3 regions of the Streptomyces sp. 7R007 genome follow, and region 2 is predicted to be linked to each of the others. Evidence: predicted binding sites of a transcription regulator. Region 2 holds the regulator's gene; each other region holds the start of a gene.
The links. Region 2 encodes HrcA, which represses chaperone genes, less so after heat shock. Its sites were predicted from a motif close to TTNGCACTCNGNNNNNCNGAGTGCNAA; they were not measured.
Positions count from the first base shown of each region.

Region 1: groES (co-chaperone GroES) is a predicted target of HrcA. The motif match lies at 1,924-1,950, and genes of this name have one in related genera.
Region 3: groL (chaperonin GroEL) is a predicted target of HrcA. The motif match lies at 1,651-1,677, and genes of this name have one in related genera.

Region 1 covers NZ_JBTWMV010000003.1:331,176-336,216, reverse strand. The annotation lists gene ACYF6T_RS06540 (class I SAM-dependent methyltransferase) at 1-638, opposite strand, end outside; gene ACYF6T_RS06535 (polysaccharide deacetylase family protein) at 729-1,685, shown strand; gene ACYF6T_RS06530 (hypothetical protein) at 1,694-1,903, shown strand; gene groES (co-chaperone GroES) at 2,050-2,358, shown strand; gene groL (chaperonin GroEL) at 2,484-4,109, shown strand; gene ACYF6T_RS06515 (ester cyclase) at 4,172-4,870, opposite strand; gene ACYF6T_RS06510 (hypothetical protein) at 4,948-5,041, shown strand, end outside.
Region 2 covers NZ_JBTWMV010000114.1:1,834-6,874, reverse strand. The annotation lists gene dnaJ (molecular chaperone DnaJ) at 1-1,116, opposite strand, end outside; gene hrcA (heat-inducible transcriptional repressor HrcA) at 1,117-2,133, opposite strand; gene ACYF6T_RS44055 (MBL fold metallo-hydrolase) at 2,287-3,018, shown strand; gene ACYF6T_RS44050 (DUF3097 domain-containing protein) at 3,050-3,856, shown strand; gene hemW (radical SAM family heme chaperone HemW) at 3,986-5,041, opposite strand, start outside.
Region 3 covers NZ_JBTWMV010000006.1:141,245-146,285, forward strand. The annotation lists gene thrC (threonine synthase) at 1-544, shown strand, start outside; gene ACYF6T_RS10550 (MoaD/ThiS family protein) at 541-816, shown strand; gene ACYF6T_RS10555 (cold-shock protein) at 1,305-1,508, shown strand; gene groL (chaperonin GroEL) at 1,805-3,427, shown strand; gene ACYF6T_RS10565 (NADH:flavin oxidoreductase) at 3,557-4,717, shown strand; gene ACYF6T_RS10570 (metallophosphoesterase family protein) at 4,757-5,041, shown strand, end outside.

The DNA of each region.
Region 1 (5,041 bases), on a different contig from region 2:
GCCTCGTGCGGGATGCCGGGCGCGACCTTCAGCGCGGCGGCGCGGGAGGCCGTGCGGGCGGTCTCGACGGCCCAGGACAGGGGCGGGGAGTAGGCCTCGGGGTCGAAGACGCGGCCGCGGCCGCCGCGCCGGGCCGGGTCGACGAACACGGCGTCGCAGGAGGAGGCGTCGACGTCGGTGACGTCCGCCTCCCGCACCTCGATCAGGTCGGCCAGCCCCAGCGCCTCGGCGTTCGCCCGGGCCGCCGCCGCGGTCAGCGGGTCCCGGTCCACCGCCAGCACCCGGATGCCGGCCCGGGCGAACGCGATGGCGTCTCCGCCGATCCCGCAGCACAGGTCCGCGACCGAGCGGACGCCGAGGGCGCGCAGGCGCCGCGCCCGGTACGCGGCGACGCTCGCCCGCGTCGACTGCTCCACCCCGTTGGGCGTGAAGTACATCCGCCCGGCGTCCTCGGCGCCGAACTTCGCCGCCGCCCGCTGCCGCAGCCGCGCCTGCCCCAGGGCCGCCGACACCAGCTCGGCGGGGTGCTCGCGGCGCAGCCGGGTGGCGACGGCGAGCTCGTCGGCCGGGGCGGTGGCGCGCACCTCGTCGAGGAGGGCGCGGCCTTCGGGGGTGAGGAGGGGGGCGAGGTCGTTCACCGGGTCATTGTGGGCCAGTCGGTGGACGGTGCGCCCGCCGCCGCGGTGTCGGGGCGGATCCCGGGCGGCGTACTGCGAAGATCCGGCACCATGCGAGCAGTAGTACAAAATGACAAAAACAGGTCATCGCGGGGGAATGGCCGGACCGGAGCATCCCGGGCACTGCGAGTCCGTGGCGGAATCGCCGTGCTCGCCGTCGCCGCCATCGCCTCCGGCTGCGCGCGGGGCGCGGACGACCCGGTGCGCCCCGCCCCCGGCCAGCAGGCCCTGAAGGCGCCCGCAGCCCGCGCCCTCGACTCCTACGCCACCCGCCTGCACACCGCCCTCACCGCACGGGCCGCCGCCGCCCGGCACTGGGGCCTGAAGCAGGTGCCCCTGACCGCCCCCGCGCCGCCCGCCGTGAAGCCGCGGATCACCGCGCGCAAGGGCTTCGAGGTGGACGGCCAGGAGGAGCTGGACCTCCCGCCGGTCTTCACCACCGTCCCCACCCGGCAGAAGGTCGTCTTTCTCACCATCGACGACGGCGCCGAGAAGGACCGCGCGTTCCTGCGGATGATGAGCGACCTGCGCATCCCGTACACGGCCTTCCTCAGCGACTTCCTGATCAAGGACGACTACGCCTACTTCGCGAGGATGCAGTCCGCCGGGGTCGTCCTGAACAACCACACCCTCCACCACCCCTACCTCCCGGGCCTGTCCTACCGGCAGCAGAAGCGCGAGATCTGCGGCATGCAGGACGTGATCGAGAAGCGCTACGGCAAGCGCCCCACCGTCTTCCGCCCGCCCTACGGCGACTACAACCAGGACACCCTGCGCGCCGCCAAGGCGTGCGGCATCCGCTACGCGCCGATCTGGGACGAGGAGGTCTTCGTCGACCACTGGGAGTACCGCGAGGACGACCGGGACCTGCACCCCGGCGACATCGTCCTCACCCACTTCCGGGGCCGGGACGAGTGGAAGGGCACGATGGTCGACGACATGCGCCGGTTCCTCGACAGGGTGACGGCCGAGGGGTACGCGGTGGCCCGGCTGGAGGACTACCTGTGAGGCGGCGCGTGAGACGGCGCGCCCCGGCGGCCGGGCTGCTGGCGGCCGCCGTGCTCCTCACCGGCTGCACCCAGTCCGTCGACCCGATCGAACGGCTGGGCAGGAAGGCGGCCCAGCGGGTCCTGCGGCACGTTCGGCACGGGGACGCCCGGGGCGCGGTGCACGGCGCGGGACCGACGCGCCCGTCGGCATTGGCACTCCGCTTGACCGAGTGCTAACGGTGGTCATAGTCTCGGCTCTGGCACTCGACACCGGAGAGTGCCAACACAGCGACGGGCAGGTCCGGCACCCGCGACGACGGATCGACCTGGTCGCCACCTCAGACAGTTAACCCCGTGAGATCTCCGAAGGGGGAGGTCGGATCGTGACGACCGCCAGCTCCAAGGTTGCCATCAAGCCGCTCGAGGACCGCATCGTGGTCCAGCCGCTGGACGCCGAGCAGACCACGGCCTCTGGCCTGGTCATCCCGGACACCGCCAAGGAGAAGCCCCAGGAGGGCGTCGTCCTGGCCGTGGGCCCGGGCCGCTTCGAGAACGGCGAGCGCCTGCCGCTCGACGTCAAGACCGGCGACATCGTGCTGTACAGCAAGTACGGCGGCACCGAGGTGAAGTACAACGGCGAGGAGTACCTCGTCCTCTCGGCTCGCGACGTCCTCGCGATCATCGAGAAGTAAGCCCCACCTCCAGCACCTTGCTTCCAGCTGCGCCCCTGGCCCCCGCGACCACTTAAGAAGCCGGGCGCCCGGGGCGCAGTGCCGTTTCTGAGAACCCACAGATTTCCGAGAGGGCTCCCGCTGTCATGGCGAAGATCCTGAAGTTCGACGAGGACGCCCGTCGCGCCCTTGAGCGTGGCGTCAACAAGCTGGCCGACACGGTGAAGGTGACGATCGGCCCCAAGGGCCGCAACGTCGTCATCGACAAGAAGTTCGGCGCCCCCACCATCACCAACGACGGTGTCACCATCGCCCGTGAGGTCGAGGTCGAGGACCCGTACGAGAACCTCGGCGCGCAGCTGGTGAAGGAGGTGGCGACCAAGACCAACGACATCGCGGGTGACGGCACCACCACCGCCACCGTGCTCGCCCAGGCGCTGGTGCGCGAGGGCCTGAAGAACGTCGCCGCGGGTGCCTCCCCGGCCGCCCTGAAGAAGGGCATCGACGCCGCCGTCGCCGCGGTCTCCGAGGACCTGCTCTCCTCCGCCCGCCCGATCGACGAGAAGTCCGACATCGCCGCCGTGGCCGCGCTGTCCGCCCAGGACCAGCAGGTCGGCGAGCTGATCGCCGAGGCGATGGACAAGGTCGGCAAGGACGGTGTCATCACCGTCGAGGAGTCCAACACCTTCGGCCTGGAGCTGGACTTCACCGAGGGCATGGCCTTCGACAAGGGCTACCTGTCGCCGTACTTCGTGACGGACCAGGAGCGCATGGAGGCCGTCCTCGACGAGCCCTACATCCTGATCAACCAGGGCAAGATCTCCTCCATCGCCGACCTGCTGCCGCTGCTGGAGAAGGTCATCCAGGCCAACTCCTCCAAGCCGCTGCTGATCATCGCCGAGGACGTCGAGGGCGAGGCCCTGTCCACGCTGGTCGTCAACAAGATCCGCGGCACCTTCAACGCGGTCGCGGTCAAGGCCCCCGGCTTCGGCGACCGCCGCAAGGCGATGCTCCAGGACATGGCGATCCTCACCGGCGCCACCGTCGTCTCCGAGGAGGTCGGCCTCAAGCTCGACCAGGTCGGCCTGGACGTGCTGGGCACCGCCCGCCGCGTGACGGTCACCAAGGACGACACCACGATCGTGGACGGCGCCGGCAACTCCGAGGACGTCCAGGGTCGCGTCGCCCAGATCAAGGCCGAGATCGAGACCACCGACTCCGACTGGGACCGCGAGAAGCTCCAGGAGCGCCTCGCCAAGCTGGCCGGCGGCGTGTGCGTGATCAAGGTCGGCGCCGCCACCGAGGTGGAGCTGAAGGAGAAGAAGCACCGTCTGGAGGACGCCATCTCCGCGACCCGCGCCGCGGTCGAGGAGGGCATCGTCTCCGGTGGTGGCTCGGCTCTGGTCCACGCCGCCAAGGTCCTGGAGGGCAACCTCGACAAGACCGGCGACGAGGCCACCGGTGTCACCGTCGTGCGCCGCGCGGTCGTCGAGCCGCTGCGCTGGATCGCCGAGAACGCCGGCCTGGAGGGCTACGTCATCACCTCCAAGGTCGCCGAGCTCGACAAGGGCCAGGGCTTCAACGCCGCGACCGGCGAGTACGGCGACCTGATCAAGGCCGGCGTCATCGACCCGGTCAAGGTCACCCGCTCCGCGCTGGAGAACGCCGCCTCCATCGCCTCCCTCCTGCTCACGACCGAGACCCTGGTCGTCGAGAAGAAGGAAGAGGAAGAGCCGGCCGCCGCGGGCCACGGCCACGGCCACGCCCACTGACCCAGGCCGACACGAGGCCCGGCGCCCCTCGGGGTGCCGGGCCTTCGCGTACCCCGCGGCCGCTACTCGCCGAGCACCCCCAGCTGCTCCATCAGCCCGGCCCGGTCGTACTCCCACCAGGCCTCGCAGACCCGCCCGTCCGCATCGAACCGGAAGATGATCATCCCGGTCATGGTGACCGTGTCCCCGGACGACGGGACGCCCATGAACTCGGCCTTCTGCGTGCCGCGCCAGGTGAACCGCGCACAGACCCGGTCCTCCTGGGTGATCAGATCGTCCACGGTGAACGCGAAGTCGAACGAGCCGCGCCACATCTCCAGGTCCCGCAGGAACCCCTCCCGCCCGATCTCGACCTCGTCCTTGGCCGGGTCGTGGTCGCGGTAGTCGTCGGCGACCAGATCGTCGAAGTCCGGCGTGTCCCCCTCCGCGGCCATCCGCGTGAGCAGCGTCCGCACGGTCGCCGCGTTCAACTGGTCGTCCCGCACGACGTCGAGATCCGTGAACGTCGGCATCCCGTCGCACAGGGCGACCATCTCCTGGAAGATCTTGTCGGTCTCCGGAAGCTGCGAGTTGCGCATCGCCTCCTCGTACGACGGGAACTCCACGATCTCGATGAAGTGCGACGCGTCGGAGTGGTCCTTCCCGACCACCGCGTGCGTCGCCGTCCGCTTCCCCTTGGTCTGCTCGACCCATGTGTCCATCAGCCGGTTCATGTCGTCGAAGCGGCTGGTCCTGCAGTCGATGAGCTGTACGAAAGTCATGGCATCCGTCGCCTCCGGCCCCCCTGGGTCCGGTCGAACACCCCCGTTCATTGTCGGCCTTTTGGCATGATGAGGCCATGCGGGAGCGGGGGCAGCGGTCCGTCTCGGCGGGCGGTGACATCGCTCTGGCCGTCACGGGCGACAACAACCGGATCACGGCGGCACCGGCGG
Region 2 (5,041 bases):
CTTCAGGCGCGAGAACAGCCCTTGCTGGCCCGGCTGGAACTGGCCCTGGGGGCGTTCCTCGCCGCGTAGTTTCGCCAGTTCTCGCAGGAGGCGTTCCTGTTCGGGGTCCAGCTTGGTCGGGGTCTGGACCTCGACGTGGACGACGAGGTCGCCCCGGCCTCCGCCGCGCAGGTGGGTGACGCCGCGGCTGTGCAGCGGGATCGACTGGCCGGACTGTGTGCCGGGCCGGATGTCGACCTCCTCCAGGCCGTCCAGCGTCTCCAGCGGAACCTTCGTGCCGAGGGCCGCCGCCGTCATCGGCAGGGTGACCGTGCAGTGCAGGTCGTCACCGCGGCGCTGGAACATCGGGTGCGGCAGCTCGTGGATCTCCACGTACAGGTCACCGGCCGGACCGCCGCCCGGACCGACCTCGCCCTCACCGGCGAGCTGGATGCGCGTGCCGTTGTCGACGCCCGCCGGGATCTTCACGGTGAGCGTGCGCCGGGAGCGCACCCGGCCGTCGCCCGCGCACTCGGGGCACGGGGACGGCACGACCGTACCGAAGCCCTGGCACTGGGGGCAGGGACGGGACGTCATGACCTGGCCGAGGAAGGACCGGGTGACCTGGGAGACCTCACCCCGGCCGCGGCACATGTCACACGTCTGCGCGGACGTGCCCGGCGCCGCGCCCTCACCGTTGCAGGTGGTGCAGACGATCGCCGTGTCGACCTGGATGTCCTTCGTCGTGCCGAAGGCCGCCTCGTCGAGCTCGACCTCCAGCCGGATCATCGCGTCCTGGCCGCGCCGGGTGCGCGAGCGCGGCCCGCGCTGGGACGCCGTACCGAAGAAGGCGTCCATGATGTCCGAGAAGTTCCCGAAGCCGCCCGCGCCGAAGCCGCCCGCGCCGGCCCCGCCGGACTGCGAGAGCGGATCGCCGCCGAGGTCGTAGACCTGCTTCTTCTGCGGGTCCGACAGCACCTCGTAAGCGGCGTTGATCTCCTTGAACCGCTCCTGGGTCTTCGGATCGGGGTTGACGTCCGGGTGCAGCTCGCGCGCGAGCCGCCGGAAGGCCTTCTTGATCTCTTCCTGCGACGCGTCGCGGCGCACGCCGAGAACGGCGTAGTAGTCCGTGGCCACTTACGACTCCGCCAGGATCTGTCCGACGTACCGTGCCACTGCGCGTACCGCTCCCATCGTTCCCGGATAGTCCATGCGGGTCGGTCCGACCACGCCGAGCTTGGCGACTGCCTCGCCGCCCGAACCGTAGCCGACCGACACCACGGACGTGGAGTTGAGTCCCTCGTAGGCGTTCTCGTGCCCGATACGCACGGTGACGCCCGAATCCCCCGCCTCGCCAAGCAACTTGAGGAGCACGACCTGCTCCTCCAGTGCCTCCAGCACCGGCCGGATGGACAGGGGGAAGTCATGTGCGAAGCGCGTCAGGTTGGCGGTGCCGCCGATCATCAGCCGCTCCTCGTTCTCCTCGACGAGCGTCTCCAGGAGGGTGGAGAGCACCGTCGAGACCGTGCCCCGGTCCTCGACGTCGAAACCCTCCGGCAGGTCCTCCACGAGCCGCGGCACGTCCGTGAACCGCCGCCCCGCCACCCGGCTGTTGAGCCGCGCGCGCAGATCCGCGAGCGAGGCCTCGCCGAACGGCGCCGGGCAGTCCACCATGCGCTGTTCCACCCGCCCGGTGTCCGTGATCAGCACCAGCATCACCCGCGCGGGCGCGAGCGAGAGCAGTTCCACGTGCCGGACGGTGGAGCGGGTCAGCGACGGGTACTGCACGACCGCCACCTGCCGCGTCAGCTGCGCCAGCAGCCGCACGGTCCGCGCCACCACGTCGTCGAGGTCGACGGCCCCGTCCAGGAAGTTCTGGATCGCGCGCCGCTCGGGCGCGCTCATCGGCTTGACCCCGGCGAGCTTGTCGACGAACAGCCGGTAGCCCTTGTCGGTGGGGATGCGCCCGGCGCTGGTGTGCGGCTGGGCGATGTACCCCTCGTCCTCCAGGGCCGCCATGTCGTTGCGCACGGTCGCCGGGGACACACCCAGGTTGTGCCGCTCGGTGAGGGCCTTGGAGCCCACCGGCTCCTCGGTGCCGACGTAGTCCTGGACGATGGCGCGCAGTACCTGGAGCCGTCGTTCACTCAGCATCTCGCGCACACCTCCAGAAGTCGTCCCCTCGGCGCTTCGCCTGGCACTCTGTCCTTTCGAGTGCCAGCGTTCACCGGCCCAGTGTACGGCGGTGGGGTACTCGGTGGGCAAGGTCGGTCCTGCGGGAGCGGGTCGTACGGCTAGCGTCGCCGTATGACGGTGACTTGGGAAGAGCTGGGGTGGCAACGGGTCGCGGCGGGGGTCGGCCGGTGCCGGCTGCCGGGCTGGGACTGCACGGCGGGGCTGGTCGTCGGGGACGGGACGGCGCTGGCGGTGGACGCCGGGTCGAGCCTGGCGGAGGGGGCGCTGCTGCGCTCCCGGGCCGAGGAGCTCACCGGTCACCGTGTGACCCATCTCGCGCTCACCCACCCCCATTTCGACCACGTCTTCGGAGCGGCGGCCTTCGCGGGCGCCGAGGTGTTCGGCGCGGTCGGGGTCGAGACGGCGCTGACCGGGCGGCACGCGCGCGAGGAGCTGCGCGCGGACGCCGAGCGCAACGGGCTGGACGCGCGGCTGGCCGAGGAGGCGGCGGACGCGCTGGTGCCGCCGCGCCACCACGTCAGCGGCGAGTGGACGCTCGACCTGGGCGGCGGCCGGCAGGTCCTGCTGGCCAACGTGGGTCCCGGGCACACCGCCCACGATCTCGCCGTGCTGGTCCCGGGCCCGCCCGAGGTGGTCTTCTGCGGCGACCTGGTCGAGGAGTCGGGGGAACCGCAGGCGGGGCCGGACGCCGTGCCGTCGCACTGGCCCGCCGCCCTGGACCGGCTCCTCGCCCTCGGCGGCGAGGACGCGCTGTACGTGCCCGGTCACGGAGCGGTGGTGGACGCGGCCTTCGTGCGGGCGCAGCGGGACGCCCTCGCGGCACGTTTCGGCGTGTCTACGTGATCACCCGCCCGCTTCTCCTATCGTCATCCGAATGCGCCAGTACTCCGCCGACCTGACCCCGCCGTGGAAGAACCCCAGGCCCGTCCCCGAGGTGCCGGCGGAGCCCGGGCTGGTGGTCGAGGAGCCCGGTACCGGTTTCTGCGGCGCGGTGATCCGCTGCGAGGCGGGCACGGTGACCCTGGAGGACCGCTTCGGCAAGCACCGGGTCTTCCCGCTCCAGCCGCGCGGGTTCCTGCTGGAGGGACGGGCGGTGACCCTCGTCCGGCCGTCCGGACCGGCTCCGGCACGGCCCACCCGTACGGCGTCCGGCTCGGTCGCCGTGCCCGGCGCACGCGCGCGCGTGGCCCGCGCCGGGCGCATCTACGTCGAGGGCCGGCACGACGCCGAGCTGGTGGAGAAGGTGTGGGGCGACGACCTGCGCGTCGAGGGCGTGGTCGTGGAGTACCTGGAGGGCGTGGACGACCTGCCGTCCGTCGTGGCGGACTTCGCGCCCGGCCCGGACGCCCGGCTCGGCGTCCTGGTGGACCACCTGGTGCCGGGCAGCAAGGAGTGGCGGATCGCCCAGGAGGTGACCAGCGAGCACGCCCTGGTCGTCGGCCACCCCTACATCGACATCTGGGAGGCGGTGAAGCCGTCGTCCCTGGGCATCGACGCATGGCCCCGCGTCCCGCACGGCCAGGACTGGAAGACGGGCGTGTGCCGGGCCCTGGGCTGGCCGCCGGAGAACACCGGGGCGGTGTGGCAGGCGATCCTGAAGCGGGTGAACTCCTACAAGGACCTGGAGCCGGAGCTGCTGGGCTGTGTCGAGCGCCTGATCGACCACGTGACCGTGCCCTGACGCCTCCGCGGCCGTCGGTCCGGCGGGACCGGTGGGCCGCTCTCCGCCGTCGCGGAAGTGATCCGTCGATGAGCTCGTCTACGCGGCCGGGGAGCGGCTCGTGCTCCCGCCGCAGCGGGGGTCGGCCTCTCAGTCCACCAGGTCCCGCACCACCGCGTCCGCCAGCAGCCGCCCCCGCAGGGTCAGCACGGCCCGTCCCTCCTCGTACGGGGCCTGCTGAAGGAGCCCGTCGGACAGGGCGCGGCGGGAGGCGCGCAGGCCGTCCTCGCGCAGCAGGTCCAGGGGTATGCCGTCGCGCAGCCGCAGCTCCAGCAGGATCCGCTCCACCCGCCGGTCCTCCTCGGACAGCAGCTCGCACCCGGCCCCCGGCGACCGCCCCGCCGCCAGCGCCGCCGCGTACGCCCCCGGGTGCTTGACGTTCCACCAGCGCACCCCGCCCACGTGCGAGTGCGCCCCGGGGCCGGCGCCCCACCAGTCGGCGCCGCGCCAGTACAGCTCGTTGTGCAGGCAGCGGGCCCGGTCGGAGGTGGCCCAGTTGGAGACCTCGTACCAGGCGAATCCGGCCGCGGACAGCAGGTCCTCCGCGATCAGGTACCGGTCCGCGTGGACGTCGTCGTCGGTCATGGGGATCTCGCCGCGGCGGATGCGGCGGGCGAGCTGCGTGCCCTCCTCGACGATCAGGGCGTACGCCGAGACATGGTCGGGTCCGGCGCCGAGCGCCGCCTCCAGGGAGGCCCGCCAGTCGTCGTCGGACTCGCCCGGGGTGCCGTAGATCAGGTCCAGGTTGACGTGCTCGAAGCCCGCCGCACGCGCCTCGGCGACGCACGCCTCCGGCCGCCCGGGGGTGTGGGTGCGGTCGAGGATCCTCAGCACGTGCTGCTTCGCGCTCTGCATGCCGAAGGAGATCCGGTTGAAGCCGCCCTGGCGCAGCACGGACAGGTACGCCGGGTCCACCGACTCCGGGTTCGCCTCCGTCGTCACCTCCGCGTCGGGCGCGAGGCCGAACTCCTCGCGGATCGCCCCCAGCATCCGCACCAGGTCACCGGCGGCGAGCAGGGTCGGCGTGCCGCCGCCCACGAAGACCGTGCGCACCGGGCGCGGGTCGTCGCCGAGCACCTTGCGGGCCAGGCGGATCTCGTCGACGAGCGTGTCCGCGTAGTTCTCGCGGGAGGCGAGGACGCCGCC
Region 3 (5,041 bases), on a different contig from region 2:
GCCGGACCAGATCGTCGTGCCCATCGCCTCCGGCTCGCAGCTGACCAAGGTCGACAAGGGCCTGCAGGAGCTGATCAAACTCGGGCTCGTCGAGGACAGGCCGTACAAGATCTTCGGCGCGCAGGCCGAGGGGTGCTCGCCGGTGTCGACGGCCTTCAAGGCCGGCCACGACGTGGTGCGCCCGCAGAAGCCGAACACCATCGCCAAGTCGCTGGCCATCGGCAACCCGGCCGACGGTCCGTACGTGCTCGACATCGCGCGGCGCACCGGTGGCGCGGTGGAGGACGTGACGGACGAGCAGGTCGTGGACGCCATCAAGCTGCTGGCCCGCACGGAGGGCATCTTCGCCGAGACGGCGGGTGGCGTGACCGTGGGCGTGACGCGCAAGCTGATCGAGAACGGCGTACTCGACCCCACCAAGACGACGGTCGTCCTCAACACGGGCGACGGCCTGAAGACCCTCGACGCGGTGGCCGGCACCGGCCTGACCGCGACGATCCGCCCGAACCTCGACTCCTTCCGAGAGGCTGGCCTCGCATCATGAGCGTCAACGTCCGCATCCCCACCATCCTGCGCACCTACACCGGCGGGCAGGCCGAGGTGACCGCCGAGGGCGCCACCCTCGCCGAGGTCATCGCCGACCTGGAGAAGAACCACACGGGAATCGCGGCCCGCGTGCTCGACGACCAGGGCAAGCTGCGGCGGTTCGTCAACGTGTACGTCAACGACGACGACGTGCGTTTCGAGCAGGGGCTGGAGACGGCGACCCCCGACGGTGCGGGCGTTTCCATCATCCCGGCCGTGGCCGGCGGCTGACCGAACCACCGAATTGGCGAACGGTTGAACCAACAAACCACCGGGCGCCGAATGACCGAACATTACCGTTGGTAAGGCCGGTCACGAAGAGTTCATCGAATTGCCCCCTCCGTGAGAGAAGCGGAGGGGGCAATTCTGTGTGGTTGAGCGCGGTACAGTTGGGGAACCCGCTGCCGGTCCACGGACCGGAAGCCCTGGAAACCTGCTCCTTGCCCGACAAGATGTAGCCAAAGTGCGCGCGTCTTTCGTGGCTTTTGTGTATTTTGCGGGGCCCGACTTGCCCTGAAACCTGGTGAATTCTCGGCAGATTCCCGACCGGGCCCGTCCAGAATTCTCGTCCGATTGACCTGTTGCAGACGGCAGTTGGACAGATACATTCAGCCGCGGTCGACGCGTTCCGGCGCACGCCCCCAACCGTGGGGGGTGAGGTCTGACCCGGATCCGCGAAGTGCGGGTCCGTGCAAGGGCCAGTAATAGGGGAGTTAGGCATGGCTCAGGGCACCGTCAAGTGGTTCAACGCGGAGAAGGGGTACGGCTTCATCGCGGTCGACGGTGGTGCGGACGTCTTCGTCCACTACAGCGCGATTCAGATGGACGGCTACCGCACCCTGGAAGAGGGCCAGCGGGTCGAGTTCGAGATCTCGCAGGGTCAGAAGGGCCCGCAGGCCGACATGGTTCGCGTCACCGCCTAGAACATTCACATGACGAGGGCCCGCACCCGCGAGGGTGCGGGCCCTCGTCATGTGCCCGCCCCCTGTTCGCGCCGGGCGGAGCGCCCCGCCCGATCCCCGAGAGCCGCTTGCACTCGCAGGGGGCGAGTGCTAATCATTGGCGTTAGCACTCTGAAGGTGAGAGTGACAAAGAAGGACCGGGTCGGTGAGGCCCGCGGACCGGGTGGGGCAAGGAACCCACGGGTCGGCGAGCCGTCCGTCGCGGGCGCGGGCGCGGTCCGAAGGAATCACCCCCAGTCCTGGAGGGACCACTTCACATGGCCAAGATCATCGCGTTCGACGAGGAGGCGCGGCGCGGCCTCGAGCGCGGCATGAACCAGCTCGCGGACGCCGTGAAGGTGACGCTCGGCCCCAAGGGCCGCAACGTCGTCCTCGAGAAGAAGTGGGGCGCCCCCACGATCACCAACGACGGTGTCTCCATCGCCAAGGAGATCGAACTCGAGGACCCGTACGAGAAGATCGGCGCCGAGCTGGTCAAGGAAGTCGCCAAGAAGACGGACGACGTCGCCGGTGACGGTACGACCACCGCGACCGTTCTCGCCCAGGCCCTGGTCAAGGAGGGCCTGCGCAACGTGGCCGCCGGCGCCAACCCGATGGCCCTCAAGCGCGGCATCGAGAAGGCCGTCGAGGCCGTCTCCGGTGCCCTGCTGGAGCAGGCGAAGGACGTCGAGACCAAGGAGCAGATCGCCTCCACGGCCTCCATCTCCGCCGCCGACACCCAGATCGGCGAGCTCATCGCCGAGGCCATGGACAAGGTCGGCAAGGAAGGCGTCATCACCGTCGAGGAGTCCCAGACCTTCGGTCTGGAGCTGGAGCTCACCGAGGGTATGCGCTTCGACAAGGGCTACATCTCGGCGTACTTCGCCACCGACATGGAGCGTATGGAGGCGTCCCTCGACGACCCGTACATCCTGATCGCCAACTCCAAGATCTCCTCGGTCAAGGACCTGCTCCCGCTGCTGGAGAAGGTCATGCAGTCGGGCAAGCCGCTGCTGATCATCGCCGAGGACGTCGAGGGCGAGGCCCTGTCGACCCTGGTCGTCAACAAGATCCGCGGCACCTTCAAGTCCGTCGCCGTCAAGGCCCCGGGCTTCGGCGACCGCCGCAAGGCCATGCTCGGCGACATCGCCATCCTCACGGGCGGCGAGGTCATCTCCGAGGAGGTCGGCCTCAAGCTGGAGAACGCGACCCTGGACCTCCTGGGCCGCGCCCGCAAGGTCGTCATCACCAAGGACGAGACCACCATCGTCGACGGTGCCGGCTCCTCCGACCAGGTCAACGGCCGCGTCAACCAGATCCGCGCCGAGATCGAGAACAGCGACTCCGACTACGACCGCGAGAAGCTTCAGGAGCGCCTGGCGAAGCTCGCCGGCGGTGTCGCGGTCATCAAGGCCGGTGCCGCCACCGAGGTGGAGCTCAAGGAGCGCAAGCACCGCATCGAGGACGCCGTGCGCAACGCCAAGGCGGCCGTCGAGGAGGGCATCGTCGCCGGTGGTGGCGTGGCCCTGCTCCAGGCCTCCCAGGTCTTCGAGAAGCTGGAGCTGGAGGGTGACGAGGCGACCGGCGCCCAGGCGGTCAAGCTCGCGCTCGAAGCCCCGCTGAAGCAGATCGCCGTCAACGCCGGCCTGGAGGGCGGCGTCGTGGTGGAGAAGGTCCGCAACCTCACCCCGGGCCACGGCCTGAACGCCGCGACCGGTGAGTACGTCGACCTGGTCAAGGAAGGCATCATCGACCCGGCGAAGGTCACGCGCTCCGCTCTGCAGAACGCCGCCTCCATCGCCGCGCTCTTCCTCACCACCGAGGCCGTCATCGCCGACAAGCCGGAGAAGGCCGCCGCGCCCGCCGGTGGCGGCATGCCGGGCGGTGACATGGACTTCTGATCGACCTCCGGGGCTCCGGCCTCCGGTTGATCAACGTCCTTGCCGAGGGCGGCACTTCCGGGATTCCCCGGGGGTGCCGCCCTCGGGCGTGTCCGGGGTCACAGAGGGATTGGTTAAGGTAGTGCAACAATGCATACGCACATACCGTCCGGTTATCTCCGAGGAGTCCCCCACGTGACCGCCACCCCTTCCCGCGCCGCGGAGATCCTCTCCCGCCCCGCCACGATCAACGGTCTGACCGTCCCGAACCGCATCGCGATGGCGCCGATGACCCGGATGTTCTCCCCGGGCGGCGTCCCGGGCGAGGACGTGGTGTCGTACTACGCGCGCCGGGCCGCCGCCGGTGTCGGCCTGATCGTCACCGAGGGCACCTACGTCGGCCACGAGTCGGCCGGACAGAGCGACCGCGTCCCCCGCTTCCACGGGGAGGAGCAGCTCGCGGGCTGGGCGAAGGTCGCCGAGGCCGTGCACGCGGCGGGCGGCACGATCGTGCCGCAGCTATGGCACATCGGCACCGTCCGCAACCAGGGTGAGCCGCCCTACCCGCAGGCCCCCTCGCACGGCCCCTCCGGCCTGCGGGTCACCGGCGTCGACGACGCGACCCCCATGACCCAGGCCGACATCGACGCCGTCATCGGCGCGTTCGCCGAGGCCGCGGCCGCCGCCGAGCGCATCGGCTTCGACGGCGTGGAGCTGCACGGCGCCCACGGCTACCTGATCGACCAGTTCCTGTGGGCCGGCACCAACCGCCGCACGGACGCCTACGGCGGCGACCCGGTCGCCCGTACCAAGTTCGCCGCCGAGATCGTGGCCGCCGTCCGCGAGACCGTCTCCCCCGACTTCCCCGTCATCTTCCGCTACTCGCAGTGGAAGCAGGAGGCGTACAAGGCCCGGCTCGCCGAGACGCCCGAGGAGCTGGAGGCCATCCTCACGCCGCTGGCCGCCGCCGGCGTCGACGCCTTCCACGCCTCCACGCGCCGCTACTGGCTGCCCGAGTTCGACGGCTCCGACCTCAACCTGGCCGGCTGGACGAAGAAGCTCACCGGCAAGACCACCATCACCGTCGGCTCGGTCGGCCTCGACGGCGACTTCATCCGCGCCTTCGCGGGCGAGGGCTCCCCGGTCAAGGGCATCGACGACCTGCTCGACGCCCTGGAGCGCGAGGAGTACGACCTGGTCGCCGTCGGCCGCGCCCTGCTCCAGGACCCCGAGTGGGCCCGCAAGGTCCTCGACGGCCGCTTCGAGGAACTGAAGCCGTACGACGCGGCGGCCCTGAAGACGCTGAGCTGAGCACCGCCTCCGGCAGCCTGTGAAGGTAGTGTCCGGGAGATGCGGATACTTCACCTCTCGGACACCCATGTCGAACGCACCGACGCCCGCGGGGCCCACGCCACCGACTCGTTGCGGCTGATGCTCGCCGAACTCCGGTACCAGCAGGGCGTGGACGCGGTCGTCGTCACCGGGGACATCGCCGACGACGGGTCGGTGGAGGCGTACACGACCGTGCGGGAGCTCATGACGGAGTTCGGGCGGGAGATGGGCGCGCCCGTCCTCTACACCACCGGCAACCACGACGAACGCACGGCCTTCGGGAAGGTCCTGGGCTGCGGGCAC